Regions from separate parts of the Sporosarcina sp. GW1-11 genome, predicted to be linked through region 2. Evidence: riboswitches for the same ligand, from Rfam matches in the RefSeq annotation. Region 2 holds a riboswitch; the other holds the start of a gene.
What was found. Region 2 has a riboswitch for thiamine pyrophosphate ahead of thiC (phosphomethylpyrimidine synthase ThiC). Riboswitches for the same ligand answer to the same signal wherever they lie in the genome.
Positions count from the first base shown of each region.

Region 1: it holds a riboswitch for thiamine pyrophosphate, as region 2 does, so the genes downstream of both, ORD22_RS12800 (thiamine phosphate synthase) here and thiC (phosphomethylpyrimidine synthase ThiC) in region 2, are expected to answer to the same signal.

Region 1 covers NZ_JAPMIW010000024.1:2,299-12,840, forward strand. Annotated here, with positions in the region: gene ectA (diaminobutyrate acetyltransferase) at 1-197, opposite strand, end outside; gene ORD22_RS12780 (phosphoribosylaminoimidazolesuccinocarboxamide synthase) at 796-1,476, opposite strand; gene ORD22_RS12785 (heavy-metal-associated domain-containing protein) at 1,642-1,863, shown strand; gene ORD22_RS12790 (heavy metal translocating P-type ATPase) at 1,881-3,782, shown strand; gene ORD22_RS12795 (Crp/Fnr family transcriptional regulator) at 3,760-4,449, shown strand; TPP riboswitch at 4,524-4,632, shown strand; gene ORD22_RS12800 (thiamine phosphate synthase) at 4,711-5,322, shown strand; gene thiS (sulfur carrier protein ThiS) at 5,306-5,512, shown strand; gene ORD22_RS12810 (thiazole synthase) at 5,509-6,282, shown strand; gene ORD22_RS12815 (ThiF family adenylyltransferase) at 6,279-7,295, shown strand; gene ORD22_RS12820 (ABC transporter ATP-binding protein) at 7,515-8,195, opposite strand; gene ORD22_RS12825 (ABC transporter permease) at 8,199-9,269, opposite strand; gene ORD22_RS12830 (hypothetical protein) at 9,422-9,868, opposite strand; gene ORD22_RS12835 (cryptochrome/photolyase family protein) at 10,009-10,542, opposite strand, start outside.
Region 2 covers NZ_JAPMIW010000011.1:72,584-83,125, forward strand. Annotated here, with positions in the region: gene ORD22_RS08835 (FapA family protein) at 1-1,631, shown strand, start outside; gene ORD22_RS08840 (hypothetical protein) at 2,009-2,191, shown strand; gene ORD22_RS08845 (glucose 1-dehydrogenase) at 2,258-3,019, opposite strand; gene ORD22_RS08850 (methionine biosynthesis PLP-dependent protein) at 3,201-4,331, opposite strand; SAM riboswitch class I at 4,414-4,518, opposite strand; gene ORD22_RS08855 (DMT family transporter) at 4,674-5,006, shown strand; gene ORD22_RS08860 (DMT family transporter) at 5,009-5,323, shown strand; gene ORD22_RS08865 (methylated-DNA--[protein]-cysteine S-methyltransferase) at 5,346-5,855, shown strand; TPP riboswitch at 5,901-6,022, shown strand; gene thiC (phosphomethylpyrimidine synthase ThiC) at 6,145-7,917, shown strand; gene ORD22_RS08875 (hypothetical protein) at 7,934-8,104, shown strand; gene ORD22_RS08880 ((Fe-S)-binding protein) at 8,380-9,099, shown strand; gene ORD22_RS08885 (LutB/LldF family L-lactate oxidation iron-sulfur protein) at 9,117-10,538, shown strand; gene ORD22_RS08890 (LutC/YkgG family protein) at 10,541-10,542, shown strand, end outside.

The DNA of each region.
Region 1 (10,542 bases), on a different contig from region 2:
CCTTCCACTACAACAATACTCGTCTCACTGAATTGATCAGCCCACAGCAAATAGCTGTACGACGAATTCAAATCAAGTACTTGGGTATCTTTAATAAGCTGCCAGATTGCTTTCCCATCTTTTACAGTCGGTGTGCGAAAGGTATACGGATCATTAAAATCCACCCCTGCAATCGAAAGTTTATAGTGTTTTTGCAAACAAGTTTCCTCCAAGTCTTATCATGTACGTCTACACATACATGTTCATTCTCTGTAAGTTTCTGAGATGTACAATTACTTCTCTACCTGAGAACATGGTTACGTCAAAAATAGTAAATAGTCATTATCGTGAGGTTTTTTAAGGATTGAGCAAGATTACTCAACAGGCTTCGCGTTAGAAGTCTAACGGAACTAGCAAAGGATACGTACGTAGAAAAGCCAAATGGAGATTATTACTGGCTACTAGGGTGCTTTGCGGTGCAAAGACCCATAAGAGCGCCTATACAAAAGCAGGGAGCTTTTGTTCATGAAAAAACAGCTAATATATATAGATTCGCTGATATGAAAGACACTTTCATCATCTTGAATTCACTGCCATACGCATTCATCCAACCAACGTCCAACCACTGGTGAAGAAGCAAACGATGTGTCTCCTCTGACACTGATTGCTAGTATAGAAAACTCTGAAAACGTTGTCAACAGTAAATATAGATTTTACTTTATTTGATTAAAAAGTAAAGTCCCGTCAAGTCAATGAGCGTATAGCCTCAGCACGAATATAAAAAACCGGAAACTTTTTTTAGTTTCCGGTCAATTTTTATGAAAATAACAACTTTTCTAAATCCATTGGTGCAATATATGTTTCGCCTTGATAGACGCGCATATTCCCACCTGAAACTTCATCAATCAGCATAATATTGCCTTCAGAATCACGGCCGAACTCCAATTTAATATCGTATAGGTCTAATCCTTTTTCCGCCATTTCTTCTTTGACAATTTCAGAGATTTGTTGAGTTCGTTGCTTCAACGTTGCGTATTCTTCATGTGTTAAAATACCAAGCTGTGCAAGTGCATCTTCTGAAATTGGTGGATCTTTACGGTCATCGTCTTTCAATGTCACTTCTACAAATGCATCTAGCGCTTGTCCTTCTTCACAATATGCTCCGTATCTACGTAAGAAACTACCCACTGCACGGAAACGACAAATCACTTCTAGTCCACTACCAAACATCGTAGCCCGCTTCACTGTCATCGTCACTTCATCAAGATCAGCAGCAATATAATGTGTAGGAATCTTTTCTTCTGCTAATTTCTCGAAAAAGTACTGCGTCATACGAAGACCTGATTTCCCTGCGCCTTCTATCGTCAATCCAACCGTATTCGCACCTGGATCGAATACGCCGTCTTCCCCTGTTACATCATCTTTAAATTTCAATAGCACATGTCCATCCTCTAATTGATAGACGTCTTTCGTTTTACCAGAATAGGTTAATTTCATCCGAACGATTCTCCTCTATTCGTAAATGTCGTACTACCTTCTTAGTATAATGCAATTTAGCTAGAAGAAAAAGTCCTGATTCGTGAAACTTGACGCACATCAAGGTGAATTGTACAAATTCTCCTTATAATTACAGTAACAAATACAAACAAAAGGATGAGATCAATGAAAAAGGTCGTATTTTTGATGGAACCATTTAGCTGCCCATCATGTGTTAAAAAAATTGAAGGTGCATTAGGACGTGCAAATGGGGTTCAACAAGTAAAAGTATTATTTCATTCAAATAAAATTCGCGTCCAATTTGATGATTCCGTCGTAGCTGCCGAAGAATTACAACAGTTGGTTGAAAAACTCGGCTACCCTGTGCTCAATCGAAAAGTTTCATAACGAGGAGGGAAACGAAGATGAATGCAAAACAAACCGTACGCATTACAGCTACTGCGTTTATACTTTTAACTCTCGCAATCGTTCTGCACGTCGTCGGTTGGCATGACGCGCGTCAAGTTACACTAATCGCCTCGACGTTCATTGCTGGAACGCCCATTGCGATCAAAGCGTGGAAAGCTATACGAATGAAAGCATTTAGCATCGAATTACTCGTAACAATTGCAGTTGTCGGTGCATTATTCATTGGTGAATATGTAGAATCCGCTGCTGTTACATTCTTGTTTTTATTCGGTGCGATGCTAGAAATTCGGACAATGGAAAAGACACGTTCTTCACTTAAAGCTTTGATTGATTTAGCACCTTTGGAAGCTCGAATTATACGTGATGGTGAAGCCGTAATGGTATCTGTTGACGAGGTTGAAATCGGTGATCGCGTAAGCATTCGATCCGGTGAAAAAGTTCCGATTGATGGGGCTATTATTTCTGGAAATGCTACGCTAAATGAAGCAGCCATTACAGGTGAATCCGTTCCCGCTTCGAAAACTCTTGAAGATCAAGTGTTTAGCGGAACAATTGTCGATCACGGCTATATCGAAGTAATTGCAGCTCGTGTCGGGGATGATACAACCTTCTCACGTATTATTGAATTAGTCGAAGAAGCACAAGAATCCAAATCCAAAACAGAAAAATTCCTTGAACGCTTTGCCAATATCTACACACCTTCCATTGTGATATTGTCTGTTCTCGTCTATCTTTTTACTCGAAATATTGAAATGACACTTACTTTCCTCGTCATCGCGTGTCCTGGCGCACTAGTGATCTCCGCTCCTGTATCAATTGTAGCTGGGATTGGAAACGGTGCCCGCCACGGCGTCTTGATTAAAGGCGGCGATGTAATGGAACAGCTAGCAAAAATCGATACAGTCGTCTTCGATAAAACAGGAACACTTACAAGAGGACGCCCTGAAGTGACAGATATTCATGGATGGAATATAGGAGAAGAAGAATTACTGCGAATCACTGCAGAAGCTGAAATAGTTTCAGAACATCACCTAGGTCAAACAATTGTCAAAGAGGCAAAGAAACGAGCCATTCCTTTAACCAATCAACCAGAAGACGTGGAAGTCGTCAAAGGCAATGGAATCGTCGCTACTATAGAAGGAAATAAGCTTGCGATTGGCAATCGAAAATTAATGGCTGCTCGCCATATTGCGATTCATCCAGAAATAGAAGACTATGCTACAGAGCGTGAAAAAGTAGGAAACACAGCCGTATTCGTCAGTATCGCAGACAAAATTGTCGGTATCATTTCAATCGCTGACCAAATTCGTCCAGAAGCTGTGGAAGCGTTGACTAAACTTCGGCATAACGGTATTAAGCAAATGATTATGTTGACTGGAGACAATAAACATACAGCCAACCTTGTAGGTGAACAACTCGGCTTAGATGCTGTCCACGCAGAATTATTACCCGAAGATAAAGTGGCCGCCGTTCAACGCCTTAAAGCACAAGGTCATCGCGTCGCCATGGCGGGTGATGGAATCAATGATGCACCTGCAATTGCAACAGCAGACATCGGGCTCGCTATGGGAGAAGGCGGTACTGATATATCAATGGAAACTGCGGATATCGTCTTGATGGCCGATCGACTCGATCAGTTCTCCCATGCATACGCTCTTTCTAAAGCAACTGTCCGCAATATGAAGCAAAATACATTCTTTGCGGTTGGAACTGTCATTTTCCTATTGCTCGGTGTCTTGCTCGAAAAAGTCTTTTTAGCATCCGGTATGCTCATTCACGAAATGAGTGTGCTGCTAGTCATACTCAACGCCATTCGCCTCATACGCTATACTAGTAATAAACCGCTTAATCGGAACGAAAGAAAGGTGTTAGCGAATGAATCAACAATCACGTCTTAACAAAGAACATTATCGCCCCTGCGTCTCACTCGTTCCCCTGTTCAATCATTTAGACAAGGAGCAGATGAATTACATCGTTGGACTCGCTCATAGCGCTACACATCCACGCGGCGAGATAATATATTCAGATGGTGACGTTTCAAAAGGCTTATATATTTTACACAAAGGACGAATCAAAATATACCGACTGTCGGAAAATGGTAAGGAACAACTTGTCCGCATCTTGGAGCCAGGTGATTTTACCGGTGAGCTTTCCCTATTCGATGCTAAACCTCATGATGCATACGCAGAAACTTTGGAGCCTGTGGAGTTATGTGTGATTCAGCGTGATCAGATGCAGCAACTTTTGCAAGATCACCCTTCCATTTCATTGAGAATGCTTGCGGAGTTTTCTACACGACTTGCGGATACCGAGCAACGTGCCGCGCGAATCGCAATGGAAACAGCCGACACACGAATCGCCTTGTATATAGCAGACTTATCAGAGCAACAGCGACAAATGATTGTCCAGCTACCAATGAGCCGAAAAGATCTAGCGTCCCACCTTGGCACAACACCTGAAACAATTAGCCGGAAATTAACGTTTTTTGAAGAGCAAGGATGGATTCGACAGTCGGGTTCGAAAACTATAGAAATTCTAGATCTAGATGCGTTGCTACTCGTGTAAAATCCATAAAATGAATACTCATACCTTTCCATTTTACCCAGTACATGCTATGCTAGTTTGTGAAAATAAAATATTTTGACCATTAGGGGAATCCTTTACAAGGACTGAGAAAAGAGTGTGGCTCTGAAACCCTTATTACCTGATCAGGTTCGTACCTGCGGAGGGAAGTGGCAAGTCGCTCTGTAGCTATGTATACTTATCGACACATCCACCACTTTCCGATTCAGGAAAGTGGTTTTTCTATTGGAGTTGAATAGATGAATGAAATTAATCGGTGTTACGGATGATCGTCATTCAGTGGATGAATTGCTACTGAAATTACAGCAAACAGCACCCTTTTTCGATGCATTTATCTTACGTGAAAAGTCCAAGACCGATGAACAATTGGTAGATTTAGTGTTACGTCTTACGGATTCTCAATTTCCGCTTGATAAGTTAATCATCCACGCGCGGCCAGAAGTAGCGAACAAACTGTCTATTAAAAAGACTCAACTCACTGGCTACGGCATGTCCGTTGCAGACGCACAAGTGGCCTTCCCTTCATTGAAGTTTGGGTGCTCGGTCCATTCATTGGAAGAAGCGCTACAAGCGGAAGCGGACGGCGCAAGTTGGTTACTCTATGGACATGTTTATGCGACCCGGTCGAAGGAAGGTTTGGCTCCACGCGGCACGGGTGAGCTGTTTGAAATAGCTTCAACTTGTACAATTCCTGTCTATGCAATCGGAGGAATACAGCCCGAACATCTAACCACACTTGAAAAATGTGGTGTTGCAGGTGCGGCGATTTTATCCCCGTTAAGTCATCCGAATGCGGTAGATGAAGTGAAAAAGTATAGTAGAAATGGAGAGATTTTCAATGGTAAAGATGATTAATTTGAATGGGAAATCGTATGCAGTCCTTCCTGAAGTAGAAACGGTACAACAATTGCTTGAACATTTAGAGCTTGGCGATCGAATTTTGATTGTAGAAAAGAATAAAGAAATTTTACAAAAAGAACGCTACGATGCACCGATTATGGACAGAGACCAAATTGAAATCATACATTTTGTTGGAGGCGGATGAATATGTTACAAATTGCAGATAAGAAATTCTCATCACGATTACTATTAGGTACGGGCAAATACCCTTCATTTGAAGCGCAAAAGAGAGCCGTTGCGGTTTCAGAAGCTAATATTCTAACTTTCGCAGTTCGACGCATGAATATTTTCGAACCATCACAGCCGAATTTCTTGGAGCAATTGGACTTAGATCGCTATACATTATTGCCAAATACAGCAGGCGCGAGCACGGCAGAGGAAGCAGTGCATATTGCGAAATTGGCAAAAGCTTCGGGATTATGTGACATGGTAAAGGTTGAAATTATTGGCTGCAGCCATTCGTTATTGCCGGATCCAGTAGAGACTTTACGCGCTTCCGAAATGTTGCTAGAAGAAGGTTTTATCGTTCTACCGTATACGTCAGATGATGTCGTACTTGCAAGAAAGCTATGTGAATTAGGTGTTCATGCAATCATGCCAGGTGCAGCTCCTATTGGTTCAGGCAGAGGTATTTTGAACCCTTTAAATTTATCACTTATTATTGAACAATCAAAAGTACCCGTTATTGTGGATGCAGGAATCGGCTCACCAAAAGATGCCGCATACGCAATGGAGCTTGGAGCAGATGGCGTTCTACTAAATACAGCTGTATCCGAAGCTGCTGATCCAGTGAAAATGGCTGAAGCGATGAAACTAGCAATCGAAGCAGGAAGACTCGGCTATAAAGCGGGACGCATGCCTGTTAGAGACTACGCGGTTGCAAGCAGTCCGCTAGAAGGGCTTGTGCCAAATTGATCGGAAAATATTCACGTCAGGAGTTATTTTCGCCAATTGGTTCAATGGGTCAGCAACGGATTCGTGACGCTAAAGTGTTCGTACTTGGCGCGGGGGCTCTCGGTTCATCTGGGGCTGAAATGCTTGTACGTGCAGGTGTCGGTGAATTAACTATTGTCGATCGCGATATTTTGGAGTGGACGAATTTACACAGACAGCAACTGTATAGCGAGCAAGATGTAGTCGATCAATTACCGAAAGCAATCGCTGCTGAAAAACGTTTACGGGCAATCAATAGTGATGTGAAAATTCGCGGGATTGTAGCGGATGTGACACCGGAAAATGTCTTGGAATTATTTGAAGGTCATCAGTTTGTGTTGGATGGAACGGATAATATTGAGACGCGACTACTGGCAAATGATGCAGCACTTCAACTACAGATTCCATTTTTCATGGGAGCGTGTGTTGGGAGCTACGGCTTGACGTTCCCTATCGGAGTCGCTGAAGGACAGCCTTGCCTTCATTGCCTTCTCGAAGTATTACCTCCACAATCGCTCACTTGCGATACAGTCGGCGTCATCAGCCCGATTGTCGTGACTACCGCTGCTCGTCAAGTGGCTGAGTTACTAAAACATATGACAGGCGCGGAGATGCAACCCCGCTTAGAGTCTGTGGATTTGTGGTCGGGTGAACGTGCTGCGATTGATGTGCACAGTATGAAAAAATCAAGCTGTCCAAGTTGTTCAGATAAGCCGACGTATCCATTTTTATCAGCAAGTGAAGTCGTTCGAACAGCCTTGTTATGTGGACGTGATACAGTACAACTAACATGGCCGAAAAGCCGTCAAGTCGAGTTAGCACCATATGCCGATTCAATCCGAGGTACAGTAACGAACTTAGTACACAATCCATATTTAGTGTCCTGCGAATATCACGATCATCGATTAGTATTGTTCCGGGATGGTCGAATGCTCGTGCACGGAACGAAAGATGTTTCGCAAGCCCGGAAAATTGTGGCTGGCTTGCTTGGCTGATTACTAAGTCTATGAGCGCGGGGATCATTTCTATGAGCGCGAAACCCAAGGCTATGAGCACGGAATCCAAGGCTATGAGCGCGAAGCCCAGGGCTATGAGCGCGGGGCCTAAGGCTATGAGCGTACAGCCTAGATCTATGAGCACGTCCATACAATCTATGAGTACAAAAAAGAACGATCTAAGGAGACATGGTCCACATCTCCTTAGATCGTTCTTTGTTATTCGTAAATTGTTGTATCGAGTTCCAATACACCATCCGTCATTTTATACACTTTATCAAAATACTTCATCAGTCGAGTATCATGCGTCACGACAATCGTTGCTGTTTGCTTCGATTTGGTTTCGTGCTGCAACAACTCCATAACTTCAAACGCTCGATCCGAATCGAGTGAAGCAGTTGGCTCGTCAGCTAAGATGATGGAAGAGTTACTGAAGAGCGCTTTAGCAATTGCCACACGTTGGCGCTCACCTCCCGACAAATCGGATGGATATTTCTTATGCAACTTCGTAATCCCAAGATCCTCATAAAGTTGCTTCTTTTCAACAGGAGACATATTGTTTTTCTTTACTTTATTGAGCAATTCCAGTTGTTGATCGACGGTCAAGAACGGCACGAGGTTCGATGCCTGCAAAATGAAGCCAATCTCCTGCAGACGAATTTTTGAACGTTGCTTTTCATTGAGTTGTGACAACTCTTTGCCATTGATCATGACTTGACCTTCACTCGGTGACTGCAAACCGCCCGCGACTGTCAAGAACGTACTTTTTCCTGAGCCAGAAGGTCCGATGACGGCAACTAATTCGCCTCGTTCAACTAAAAAGTTCGTCTCTTTTAACGCTTCAACTAATGTATTACCTTCTCCGAAAGTCTTCTTCGCATTTCGTAGTTCCAGTACCATCGCTTACCCTCCTATCGCTTCTAGCGGATCAATTCGAATGATTGTCCAGACGGAAATAACTGCTCCGGCAATCGACACCGCGATTAATACAAGCCCATAAATAAGCATAGCCGTCAAATCGAATTGAACAGGCACTGCACTTGGCAAGAAGCTACCCGCAAGCAACGTCAATCCGAAACCTAGCACGACACCAATCAATGCAAGGATAAATGTCTGGGCTACAACCGATTTAGCTAAGTAACTGCTAGAAATCCCTTGCGCTTTCATTAATCCGAACATGCTGATTTTTTGCACTGTCAAAACGTACAGGAAAATTGCTACAATTGCAGCGGAAATTACGAACAAGAAATAGATCATGTACGTGACCGTTAGATTTTGCTCAGTATAGCCTGGCAAGTTTTCGATGAATGTTTCTGCTTTGATGATTTCTGTATCTTTCGGGATATCTAGCTCGTTCCACTTAGAATCTTTAATGATAATGGCGTTGACCATATCTTTATTCATTTCATATGACTCCCCGAACTTAATCTTCTGGAGATCATTTAACTTCATATACAAAATAGATGCTGCGTTAAAACGGGCCTTCTCTGTGAAACCGACAATCGTCAGTTTTGTATCGCTAGAAGATAATTCCAATGTATCGCCAATCTTAAAGCCATCATCTTTTAGCGCATCTGATGCGACAACACCGTTTTGCACATAAAACGTCGGATCCCCTTCACTTACTTTAGGAGTGATGAACTCCTCCTTATTGATACCAAACAATAAGACATTCTTCTTAGCATCGCCATTATTAGCAATGGAACCCATTTGACTAACGACCGCAGTCTCTTTCGCTCCTAGTTCATCCGCCAGGTCTTTATCCAATGACGATTGATAGAGACTTTTATCCGATTCTTCCGTCAGTACAATTGCATCTGCGTCCCAATTGTCTACAGCTTCCCTGTTCATACTTGCCAATCCATTTGCAAGACCTGATAAGAAAAACACTAAAAATGAGACAAGCAATAGTATCGATGTAATTAATAAAAATCGTAGTTTATTTCGTTTAATTTCGCTCCATGCTAAAAACATCTAGAACTCACTTCCTTTATAAGACATCGAATGCATATGGCGCTGATACGACTGTGCATTGGCTTTTTTAACGCACGCAGATTGTATACACCCTGTACGATGTTATTCGTTACTCAAATATACAACCACCATGAAGCATATACCAGAAATGACTATCTCTTCCTACCTATAGTTCTCTTTAACATTATACCCACTAGTAAGCCGTATAATGCATGCCCTACGATCCACCAAAACAACGATACCGCGTCTGAAAAGCTAGGCGTGCGACTAGAAAATGTTGTGGTTGGATACAATAAAAGACCGATTGCTGTGTTGATGAGAAAAGAAAAGTATATGACACGATTCCTTATGAAATCAGTGTTTTTATCCAGTAGTAGCAAGAGGACTATACATAGGATCACGGAGACAATTAAGTGAAAAGATACTTCGATTACTTCTGGAAATTGATAGTTTTTAACGATGGGGATATAATCCACGTTCAACAGCAGTGTATATACTTTATAACCCATAACTGCCTGTACGGATTTTAAAAATAAAGCTAAGATAATGCCTGTCACAAGACCAATCCAAACACCTTGCATAATTTTATTACTGTTCATTTTGACACCTTCCTACACTACAAACATTACAGATTTGATACTTCTCCGTGCCTGTCTCCCCTACGAATCACATGAACTACCCGTCCATATCATCTTGCTACTTTACAACATTTCCAGATGCTAGATTCCATTGATGAGATTTAACCTTTTTTACACGTATCGTATGCTGCCAGCGCACGTTCGCGGGCAGCTCTGTGGTCGACAATAGGTGCCGGATAGGTAGTTCCTATCTCTACACCTGCAGACTGTAATACACTTGCAGGCGCTTCTGCTGGCTGGAAAATATATTTTCCCGGCAGATTTCTTAACTCAGGCACCCATTTCTTTACGTAGATTGCTGCTCCATCAAATTTCTCTCCTTGTACAATCGGGTTAAAAATCCTGAAATAAGGAGACGCATCAAATCCACTTCCCGCTACCCATTGCCAGCCCATCGCATTGTTCGCACTATCCCAATCTACTAACGTCTCTTCAAACCACTTCATTCCTTCTCGCCAATCCGTTAATAAATGTTTAATTAAAAATGAAGCGGCTATCATCCGCACACGATTATGCATATAGCCCGTTTCCCATAATTCCCGCATATCCGCATCAACTAACGGATAGCCGGTTTGTCCTGTTTTCCATGCATGTACATTTTCTGCTGACGATTGCCATGGAAACTTTTCAAATTC
Region 2 (10,542 bases):
AACTGTGCACGCAACCTATATCTATCCAGCCAGAAGATCAAGTGACTCTAACGATTTGTGATGAAGTTGTTGCACCGAAGTTCACGATTCAATTAATCGAAAAAAATATGATTGCATTACTTTCATTTACACCGGGGAAACGTATAAAGCGTTCATTAGCAAATACGGCTTGGTCTCCAAGATTAGCTATTCGCGTAGACGAAGTGACTGAAGTTACGAATGATATTAAACCGCAACAGATTGTCGATGAATTGAAAGTGATGGGTGTGCAACAAGGCCTTGTATTTCCTGCAATTAAGAAAGCGACGGAAGTAGATAAGCCATATGAATTGATTGTAGCGAAAGGAACACTTCCTGTAGAAGGCACAGACGGTGATTTGGAAGTGCATGTTCGCTATGAAGCGTTTGATCCGAACAGTGAAGAAAAAGTAGATTTTCGAGAAATGAATGCAATTACGAATGTCAAAGAAGGGCAAGTTATCGCGACGCATGTTTTACCTGTTGAGGGAACTGCCGGACGAAGTTTACTAGGACATAAAATTCCGGTAAAACCAGTGCGGGATGTTATATTGCGTCTTGGTAAAAACGTGGAGCAAGTCGATCGGGATCTAGTGGCATTGATTTCAGGAAAGCCAGTGATCGTGTGGCGCGATCGATTAGTTGAAATTGAAGTGAATAGTGAATTTAACCACCCGGGAGAAGTCAGCTTAGAAAGCGGAAATATTCGATTTGAAGGAGACGTGCGGATTGGAGGAAATATCCTACCCTCAATGTTTGTAGGGGCGACGGGTAGTATTTTTGTCGGAGGATCTATAACGAAAGCAACCATTCATGCGATGAAATCTGTGATGGTACGAGGGAATGTGTTATCCTCTACGATTAGTGTCGGTAAACAGGAGGCAGCGATTAACGAACTAGCTAGATTAATCAAAGAGGTAACTCATTTACTTGTGCAGATTAAAGAAGCTGTCGATCAAATATTTATTATACGTGGACAAGGTGAAGCAGATTTGAATCCATCTGAATTAAAACGTTTAATTCAATTATTGATGGAGAAGCGCTATGCACAATTGGAAGATTTGAATAAACAATTTATCCAGAAAGTTCGATCCCAAAAAGCAACCCTAGATGAAGAATGGACAAATGTTGCAGATTCGCTGTATGACATCTTCATAAATCCAATCAATGAAGATATGCAGAATCTTGAGGAGTTTGGCCGAGTCGTAGAAGAAGCTCAAATCCTTGCGCAATTGTACGATGGCGGGAGCTCACTACAGACGAAATTATCTGTTCCATATGCCATAAATAGTACGCTTTACAGTAATGGTCATATTGAAGTTTATTCTAAGGGTGTATATCATTGCAACTTGAGTGCTGAACAGACGATTAAAATTAATGGGGTGTGTCGTGGAGGAGAAATTTCAGCACCTTTTGAAATTGTTTTACAGGAGTCAGGTTCAAAGAATCCGGTGAAGACCGTAATTCGGACGAGTGCAGAAGGTTGTATCAAAATTGGTAGGGCGTTTGCCGGTACAGAGATTTATGTAGGCATACGAAAACACGTATTTACGAAGGATGGTACGAATATTACTGCGCGTTTGAATGCAGAAGGAGAGTTAGACCTTGGATGACGGCTGGTTAAGAAATTTACACTGGTGGACCAGTAAAGTTGGAACATAAGTTGCGGGTATGAAAGAACATACAAAAGTGAAACTAGATAAATCAATAGATCCTGCGAAGTCGTCTGTAAAAACCAGCCCGTCACAAGCCGTCAACTGTTAGTCATTGAAATTACTGGAAAAATAATCATTTAAGAAAAGGTCCAAGCATTTTGCTTAGACCTTTTTAACGTGAATAAACATAACAACTCCCCACATTGCATAAACTACAAGTACATTAATAAATCAATGAAAAATATTCTCAATTACACTTGAAAAACGTTCTCAATAAGAGTATGCTAAAAGCAACGAAAGATTCGGAATCATAACTTGAAAGGTCGGGGTATACAATGTATAAAGTAGTAGTGTTGGCAATTATGGCAGGAATCGGATTCGGTGCAGCAGCAGGATTTTCTATAGGAAGCCAAGAGATGACAGGTATGTTAGCGGGCATTGCGGCACTAGCATTCATTGCAGCTCCGGCAGCAGTTGTTTGCTCAAGTAAAAAGAAAAAGTGGGAACAAGCTCATTAATCTCTTGAAAAAGGTCTGGAAATCTTATAGATTTCCAGACCTTTTGTTTACAATGTAACTTCAATTTTAGTATGCGGACCAACCGTTATCAGCTTCCATAATTACACCATTAACATAGGATGATTCGTCAGATGCTAAGAATAACGCAATGTTTGCGATTTCTTCTGTTGTACCTGGGCGGCTCATCATGTTGACTCCTCTAAGTGCTTGCTTCATGCCAAACTCATCAGGTTGTGTTAAATTATTCGTGATATTTGTTGGTACTGCCGCCGGAGCAATTGCATTACAACGAATGTTTAATGGACCATAGTGAGAAGCAACATTTTTTGTCATGCCTGCAACTGCGTGTTTAGAGGCTGTGTAGGCTAGCCCTCCACGTCCTCCAGTTACTGCGGAGATTGATGCCATATTAACAATGACACCCGCCTTTTTCTCTTCGAAAATCGATAAAGCTTTACGCGTCGCACGCATTACACCTGTTGTATTAATAGCTAATACTTTGTCCCATACGTCATCGGTAATCGTTGCTGCTGAATACATATTGTCTATAATACCTGCATTATTGACAAGAATATCGAGCGTTCCAAATTGCCCAACTGCTGTATCGATCATGTTTTGAACGTCATCTTCCGCAGTTACGTTTGTTTTTACTGCAAGTGCTTCTCCTCCAGCGGCTTTGATTGTCTTGACGGTTTCTTCTGCACCCTCCATATTCATATCCGCGATGACAACTTTTGCCCCTTCACGTGCATATAATTCTGCAATTTCACGTCCGAGTCCAGAGCCAGCACCCGTTACAACTGCTACTTTGTTTTCTAATCGTTTCAACAAAATCGCCTCCAATTTAATTCATACCTTCATATTATAGTATACAATTTAACATTAAAGTATTATGAACAATAAATTGTTTTTTTAGTATGCTGAGCGGAAATTTTAATGGAACGTCAAAAAACAGCCTAAACAGTCAGTATGAAACTGATTGTTCGGGCTGTTTTATTTTCATCCGACATTATTGAACTTTTACGCCTTCCACCGCTTCTTTTGCAGCATAAAGTGCTTGTTTAACATCAGCGATTAAATCTTCAATATCTTCAACGCCTACTGAAAAACGTAGTAGACGATCATCGACACCGCGACGATTCCGCTCTTCGATTGGAATATCCATATGTGTTTGTGTCGTTGGGTACGTGATGAAACTTTCCACTCCGCCAAGACTCTCTGCGAATGAAATAAGTTGCATATTTTCTAGGAAAGGACCAACCCATTCGCTATTTTGTACACGGAAAGATACCATACCACCGATTCCTGCATATAGCACGTCCACGATTAAAGGTTCTTCTTCCAAATAGGCAACCATCGCTTTGGCATTGGCATCATGTTGTTTCATGCGTAAGTGTAATGTTTTTAGTCCTCGGACAACGAGCCATGAATCAAGTGGTGAAAGTGTTGCGCCAATTGCGTTATGCTTCGTAAACAAACGCTCGCAAAGTTCCTCTCCTTTTGCGACAACTAGACCAGCAAGTACGTCATTATGTCCACCGATATATTTTGTTGCGCTGTGGATGACGATATCTGCACCTTCTTCAATCGGACGCTGGAAATAGGGCGTTAAAAATGTATTATCGACAACTAGCAGTAAGTTGTGCTTTTTTGCGAGCTCAGCATAGATTGAAATATTGATATTCAACATCAGTGGATTCGTAGGTGTTTCCAAGAATATCGCTTTTGTGCGCTCTGTAATTGCCTGTTCCACTTCCGTGACATCTTCAAATGATAAGTAGCGTGTCGTAATCTGATACATTTGCTCATATTGATTGAACAAACGATAAGTTCCACCATACAAATCTTCAGGCGCAAGTATTTCATCGCCTGTTTTGAACAGAGATAGAATTAGCTGAATCGCTGCCATTCCAGAGCTACAAGCAAACCCTTGATCACCGGACTCTAGATTAGCGATTCCTTCTTCTAGAACGGAGCGTGTCGGATTTTTTGTGCGTGTGTAATCGTATCCAGTAGATTTTCCAAGGCCATCATGATGATAAGCAGTTGATAAGTAAATAGGGGTATTGATCGCACCAGTTCTCTTATCTGAATTATTTCCTAATTGTACTAATCTTGTTTCTAATCCGTTGTTTGTCATCAACATTCATCCCCTTTAGAAAAATAAAAAAAGACCTCTTCATTTCGAATAGGCCCTCGAACATACAAGTTTGTTTGTCGTATTCTCATCTTCAAGGTGAGTGTTCACCCTTGGAATTAGCACCATGCCGATCCGGCTGGTTGCTGAGACATCTTTGGGCCTATCCCTCCGTCTCTCTCGATAAGAATATTCGAAATATAAGAAATACTAGTGACAAAATCATTCTATCATTCAGACATAGTAGATGCAAGCTTCTCTCCTAGATAGGAGGTTCATTTTTCGTTCAACTAAAAAATTTGCTATACTAAAAAGTAGGTTGAAAGTTGAAAGGGGACGAGCGCATTGGCTTGGGGTTATGTCGCTTTAGCAGCGCTTGTAGAGATCTTTTGGGTAGTTGGATTACGTTACTCGGAGACTTTTTTACAATGGACTGGTACGACCGTAGCAATTATTTTTAGTTTTTACTTCATCATTAAAGCGTGTGAGAAGCTCCCTTCAGGAACTGTTTATGCTGTATTTACAGGATCAGGAGCTGCTGCGATTTTAGTAGTCGATATATTCGTTTTCAAAGCGGACTTTACGTGGATCACTTTGTCATTTATCGCGTTGATTGTAATAGGGGTTGTTGGTATTAAGATGACAACGGATGAAGCAGATCAGCAAGGAGGCGATTAATCATGGCTTGGGTCTACTTGGCGATTGCCAGTCTAGGAGAGATTTTTGGTGTCATGAGTATCAATTATTATTTACAAAAGCGCTCGATGACACGATTATTTCTCATTGTGGGCATCTTTAGTTTCGGCTTTGTTTTTCTTTCCCTTGCTATGCGTGAAATTCAAATGAGTACAGCTTATGCGATTTGGACAGGCTTTGGTGCAGCGGGTGCGGTAGTAATGGGGATAATCATTTTTAAAGAATCCGCTAGCGTCAAGCGCATCTTCTTTTTATCGTTAATTATCGTAGGGGCTGTTGGTTTAAAGTTATTCGGCTGACTGAAAGGGTTTGAGGGAATTGGTGTATTGGACCAAGTTTCAATTTGTAAAATGGCAAGTAACGCTGGCGGCTACTGAACAAGGTCTGTGTTACGTAGGATTGTCTGACAGTAGCGAACAATATTTGACCGACTGGTGTTACGAGAAATTCGTTAAAGTAGAAATAGTGGAAAATGCTAGTGAATTAGCAACTTATGCAAATGAAATTGCTAAATACTTATCCGGTGTACAGACAGACTTTAAAGATATACGGATGGATCAACAGGGCACGCCATTTCAACTTGAAGTATGGAACGCGCTTCAAGAAATACCTTATGGAGACACGGTCAGTTATTCAATCATTGCTAATAAAATAGGCAAACGATCTGCTGTTCGAGCGGTCGCTTCGGCCATCGGGAAAAATCCGCTTCTCCTAGTGATTCCCTGTCATCGAGTCGTTGGAAAAGATGGAAGCTTGTCGGGGTACCGGGATGGAAAAGAAATAAAGGAACAGTTGCTTCAATTGGAAAATAGTTCAAAGATAATTGGTTGACAATGTAGAAGTCTATGCTAAACTGGAAATGTTCGACAATTCAATAATCATAACTAGGGGTGTCCAGCTAAACTGGACTGAGATGGAATGAAATGAACCGCATGCATTCCGAACTCTTTGGACCTGATCTGGCTCGTACCAGCGTGGGGAAGTTTTATCTTACAATCGACGTGCTTATTTGTGCGTTTTTGAAGACCAGGTCCATTACGATGGAACTGGTCTTTTTTTCGTCGATTCCCTCTACTTGTATGTAGTCATGGTCTACCCTCAAAAAGGAGACGATGACAAAATGAAAAAAGCAACAGAAGAAATTCAGATTCATACGTGTTTTCCGGCAAGTAAAAAAGTGTATGTGCAAGGTAGCCGTCCCGATATCCTTGTCCCAATGCGTGAAATCGCCTTATCACCGACTGTGACAGAACGAGGTGAATTTCCAAATGAACCTGTTCGAATCTATGATACAAGTGGAAAGTACACAGATGCTGAATATGAAATAAATATAAAAAAGGGACTTCCCGCGATTAAAAAAACATGGATTCTTGAGCGGAATGATGTGGAAGAATACGAAGGACGTGAAGTGAAGCCACAAGATAACGGTTTTCGTACGTCGGAACAAATGAACAATGCTCAGCAATTTCCATTGTTAAAACGCAAACCATTACGTGCGAAAAAAGGACGTAATGTAACACAAATGCACTATGCCCGACAAGGGATCATTACACCTGAGATGGAATTTATCGCAATTCGTGAAGCGGTAGACCCAGAGCTAGTTCGCGATGAAGTCGCTAGAGGACGGGCAATTATCCCTAGCAATATCAATCATCCAGAAGCGGAACCGATGATTATCGGAAGCAAGTTCCATGTTAAGATTAATGCCAATATCGGCAACTCAGCAGTGTCTTCATCAATTACTGAAGAGGTTGAGAAGATGACATGGGCTACACGTTGGGGTGCAGATAGTATTATGGATCTATCTACAGGAAAAAATATTCATACGACACGTGAATGGATTATTCGTAACTCGCCTGTACCTGTTGGAACTGTGCCGCTTTATCAAGCACTTGAAAAAGTAAATGGTCGGGTGGAAGATCTGTCCTGGGAAGTATTTCGAGATACATTAATCGAGCAAGCAGAACAAGGTGTTAGTTATTTCACGATTCATGCGGGTGTGTTATTGCGTTATATTCCTATGACCGTGAATCGTATGACGGGCATCGTGTCGCGCGGCGGTTCAATTATGGCGCAATGGTGCATGTTAAATCACAAAGAAAGTTTCCTTTATATGCATTTTGAGGAAATCTGTGAAATTATGAAACAGTACGATATTGCTTTTTCTTTAGGAGATGGTTTACGTCCGGGTTCAATTGCAGATGCCAATGACGAAGCTCAATTTGCAGAACTTGAAACGCTTGGCGAGCTGACGAAAATTGCTTGGAAGCATGATGTCCAAGTGATGGTTGAAGGGCCAGGCCACGTTCCGATGCATTTGATTAAAGAAAATATGGATAAGCAACTAGAGATATGTCAAGAAGCTCCATTCTATACATTAGGACCGTTAACGACAGATATTGCTCCTGCCTATGATCATATTACGTCTGCAATTGGGGCAGCGATGATTGGTTGGTTTGGTACGGCGATGCTTTGTTATGTGACGCCAAAAGAACACCTTGGCTTACCGAATAAAGAAGATGTTCGCGAAGGTGTCATTACGTATAAAATTGCAGCGCATGCAGCGGATTTAGCGAAAGGCCATCCGAATGCGCAAAAACGTGATGATGCTTTATCTAAAGCGCGCTTTGAATTCCGTTGGCAAGATCAATTCAATTTGAGCTTGGATCCTGAGCGTGCCATGGAATATCATGACGAAACCTTACCAGCTGAAGGAGCGAAAGTGGCTCACTTTTGTTCTATGTGCGGACCTAAATTCTGTAGTATGCGAATTTCACACGATATAAGAAAGTATGCAGATGAAAATAGCTTGGAAGAAAAGCTAGAAATTGAACAAGGTTTGCAAAGGAAAGCAAATGAATTTAAGAAATCTGGTGCGAAAATCTATCTCTGAATAAGGAGTGAGTCATATGACAACGGCGAATTCGTTAGTGTATGACATTGCTTTAACACGTCAAAATTTGCGTCAATTGGAATTGCGTTTAAAGCAGTTACAAGCTAATTGTATTCACCGATTTACAGAATCAACAACTCATCGAGAATGTAAGAAATGTAAGTTCGTTGAGAGTATTCATTACTAAGTAAACTAGAAAGAGCTAGCTAGACTTTGCTCTTTCTAGTTTTTTGTTTCAAATAAATATATAGAATGCGCATGGCAGACAATTATAGATTATAATGATTTCACAAGACAGGAGTGGACGACGACCGCGAATACAAACAAGTTAAGCCGATAAAGATTAATGAAGTAGTAGCGGTGAATCCTATACAAATGTATTTGACTACTGAGAAAACTGTACTCCCTGCTTATGGACGAACAATAGAAGTGGCTTGAATTCTTTTAAAGAGGTGAGTGAATATGAAAGTTAGTTTATTTATCACATGCTTAGTCGATATGTTTTATGCGGATGTGGGAAAAGACATGGTAGAAGTGTTAGAGCGACAAGGGTGTGAACTGTCGTTTCCTAAAGGGCAAGTATGTTGCGGTCAGCCGGCTTATAATAGCGGCTACGTAGAAAGTTCGAAGTCTGCGATGAAAAACATGATTAAGACATTTGAACATGCAGAATATGTTGTCACACCTTCAGGGTCTTGCGCAACGATGTTCAAATTGTATCCTGAAGTATTCAAGGATGATTTACAGTGGAGTGACAGAGCGCAGAAACTTGCGGATAAAACGTATGAGTTCACGCAGTTTTTAGTAGACGTGTTAGAGATCGAGAATGTAGGTGCAAAACTAACGGGAAAAGCAACCTATCATCCGTCATGCCATATGACAAGATTACTGGGTGCGAAAGAACAACCAAAGAAATTACTCGCTCAAGTCGAAGGTTTAGAAATGATTCCATTACCGAACGGTCATAATTGCTGTGGATTCGGTGGGACATTTTCTGTTAAAATGGGCGATATTTCGGAACAGATGGTAGACGAGAAAGTAAACAGTGCGATGGAAACGGAAGCGGATTATTTAATCGGAGCTGACTGCGGATGTCTCATGAATATCGGCGGTCGCGCGGAGCGAACAGACAAGTCGATTCGCGTCATGCACATAGCGCAAGTACTGAATAGCTACGAATAGAAATGGGGTGAACATTTATGTCGATGAAATTTAGCGCGAAAAACTTCAATGAGCGTACAAAGGACAATATTTCCGATGACTTTATGCGTAAAGCGGTGGCAAGTGCACAGGAGAGATTGCACGGTCGTCGACTGGATGCTGCTGAAGAACTCGGAAGCTGGGAAGAGTGGCGCTCACATGGTGAAGAAATTCGTCAGCATGTACTAGAAAACCTAGACTACTATTTATACCAACTGAGTGAAAACGTAGCGCAGCGTGGAGGTCACGTATTCTTTGCTAAAACGGCAGAAGATGCAAGCGCTTACGTTCGTGACGTCATAGTGAAAAAAGAAGGTAAGAAAGTTGTTAAATCGAAATCGATGGTGACAGAGGAAATTAATCTGAATACGGTATTAGAAGAAGCAGGTTGTGAAGTCATCGAGACAGATTTAGGAGAGTACATTCTACAAGTAGATGATCACGATCCACCATCGCATATCGTAGCTCCTGCACTTCATAAAAACCGAGAACAAATCCGTACGGTATTCGCCGAGAAACTCGATTATAAGAACACATCGGAACCTGAGGAATTGGCATTACATGCACGTGAAAAACTGAGACAGGAATTTCTTACAGCGGATATCGGTATCACTGGCTGCAACTTCGCCATCGCGGAAACAGGTTCTATTACTCTTGTAACGAATGAAGGAAATGCGCGTCTAGTATCTGCTCTGCCAAAAACGCAGATTACGGTAATGGGCATGGAACGTATCGTTCCTTCATTTGAGGAGTTTGAAGTGTTAGTCAGTTTATTGACACGCAGTGCGGTCGGACAGAAGTTGACAAGTTATGTTACGGCACTAACGGGACCGAGAGATGATGGAGATGCAGATGGACCGGAAGATTTTCATTTAGTCATTGTCGATAATGGACGCTCAGAAATTCTAGGTACTGAATTCCAATCCGTGTTGCAATGTATTCGTTGTGCAGCATGCGTCAATGTTTGTCCGGTGTATCGTCATATCGGTGGTCACTCGTATGGCTCGATTTATTCAGGGCCGATTGGTGCAGTACTATCTCCTTTACTCGGTGGTTATGATGATTTCAAAGAATTACCTTTTGCCTCCACATTATGTGGAGCTTGTACTGATGCTTGCCCAGTGAAAATTCCACTTCATGAATTACTTCATCAGCATCGACGAGTCATCGTGGAAGAGGAGGGGCGTTCGCCTATTTCAGAAAAACTTGCTATGAAAGCATTTGGAATCGGTGCTTCATCTAATCCGCTATATTCGATGGGAGCGAAAGTGGCATCTACTGCAATGAAGCCATTGACGAAAAATAACCGAATTTCAAAAGGACCCGGTCCATTAAAAGAATGGACGGACTTGCGAGAGTTTCCTGCAGTGGGCAACACGCGCTTCCGCGATTGGTTCTATGATCAGAAAGAGGGTAAATAAACAT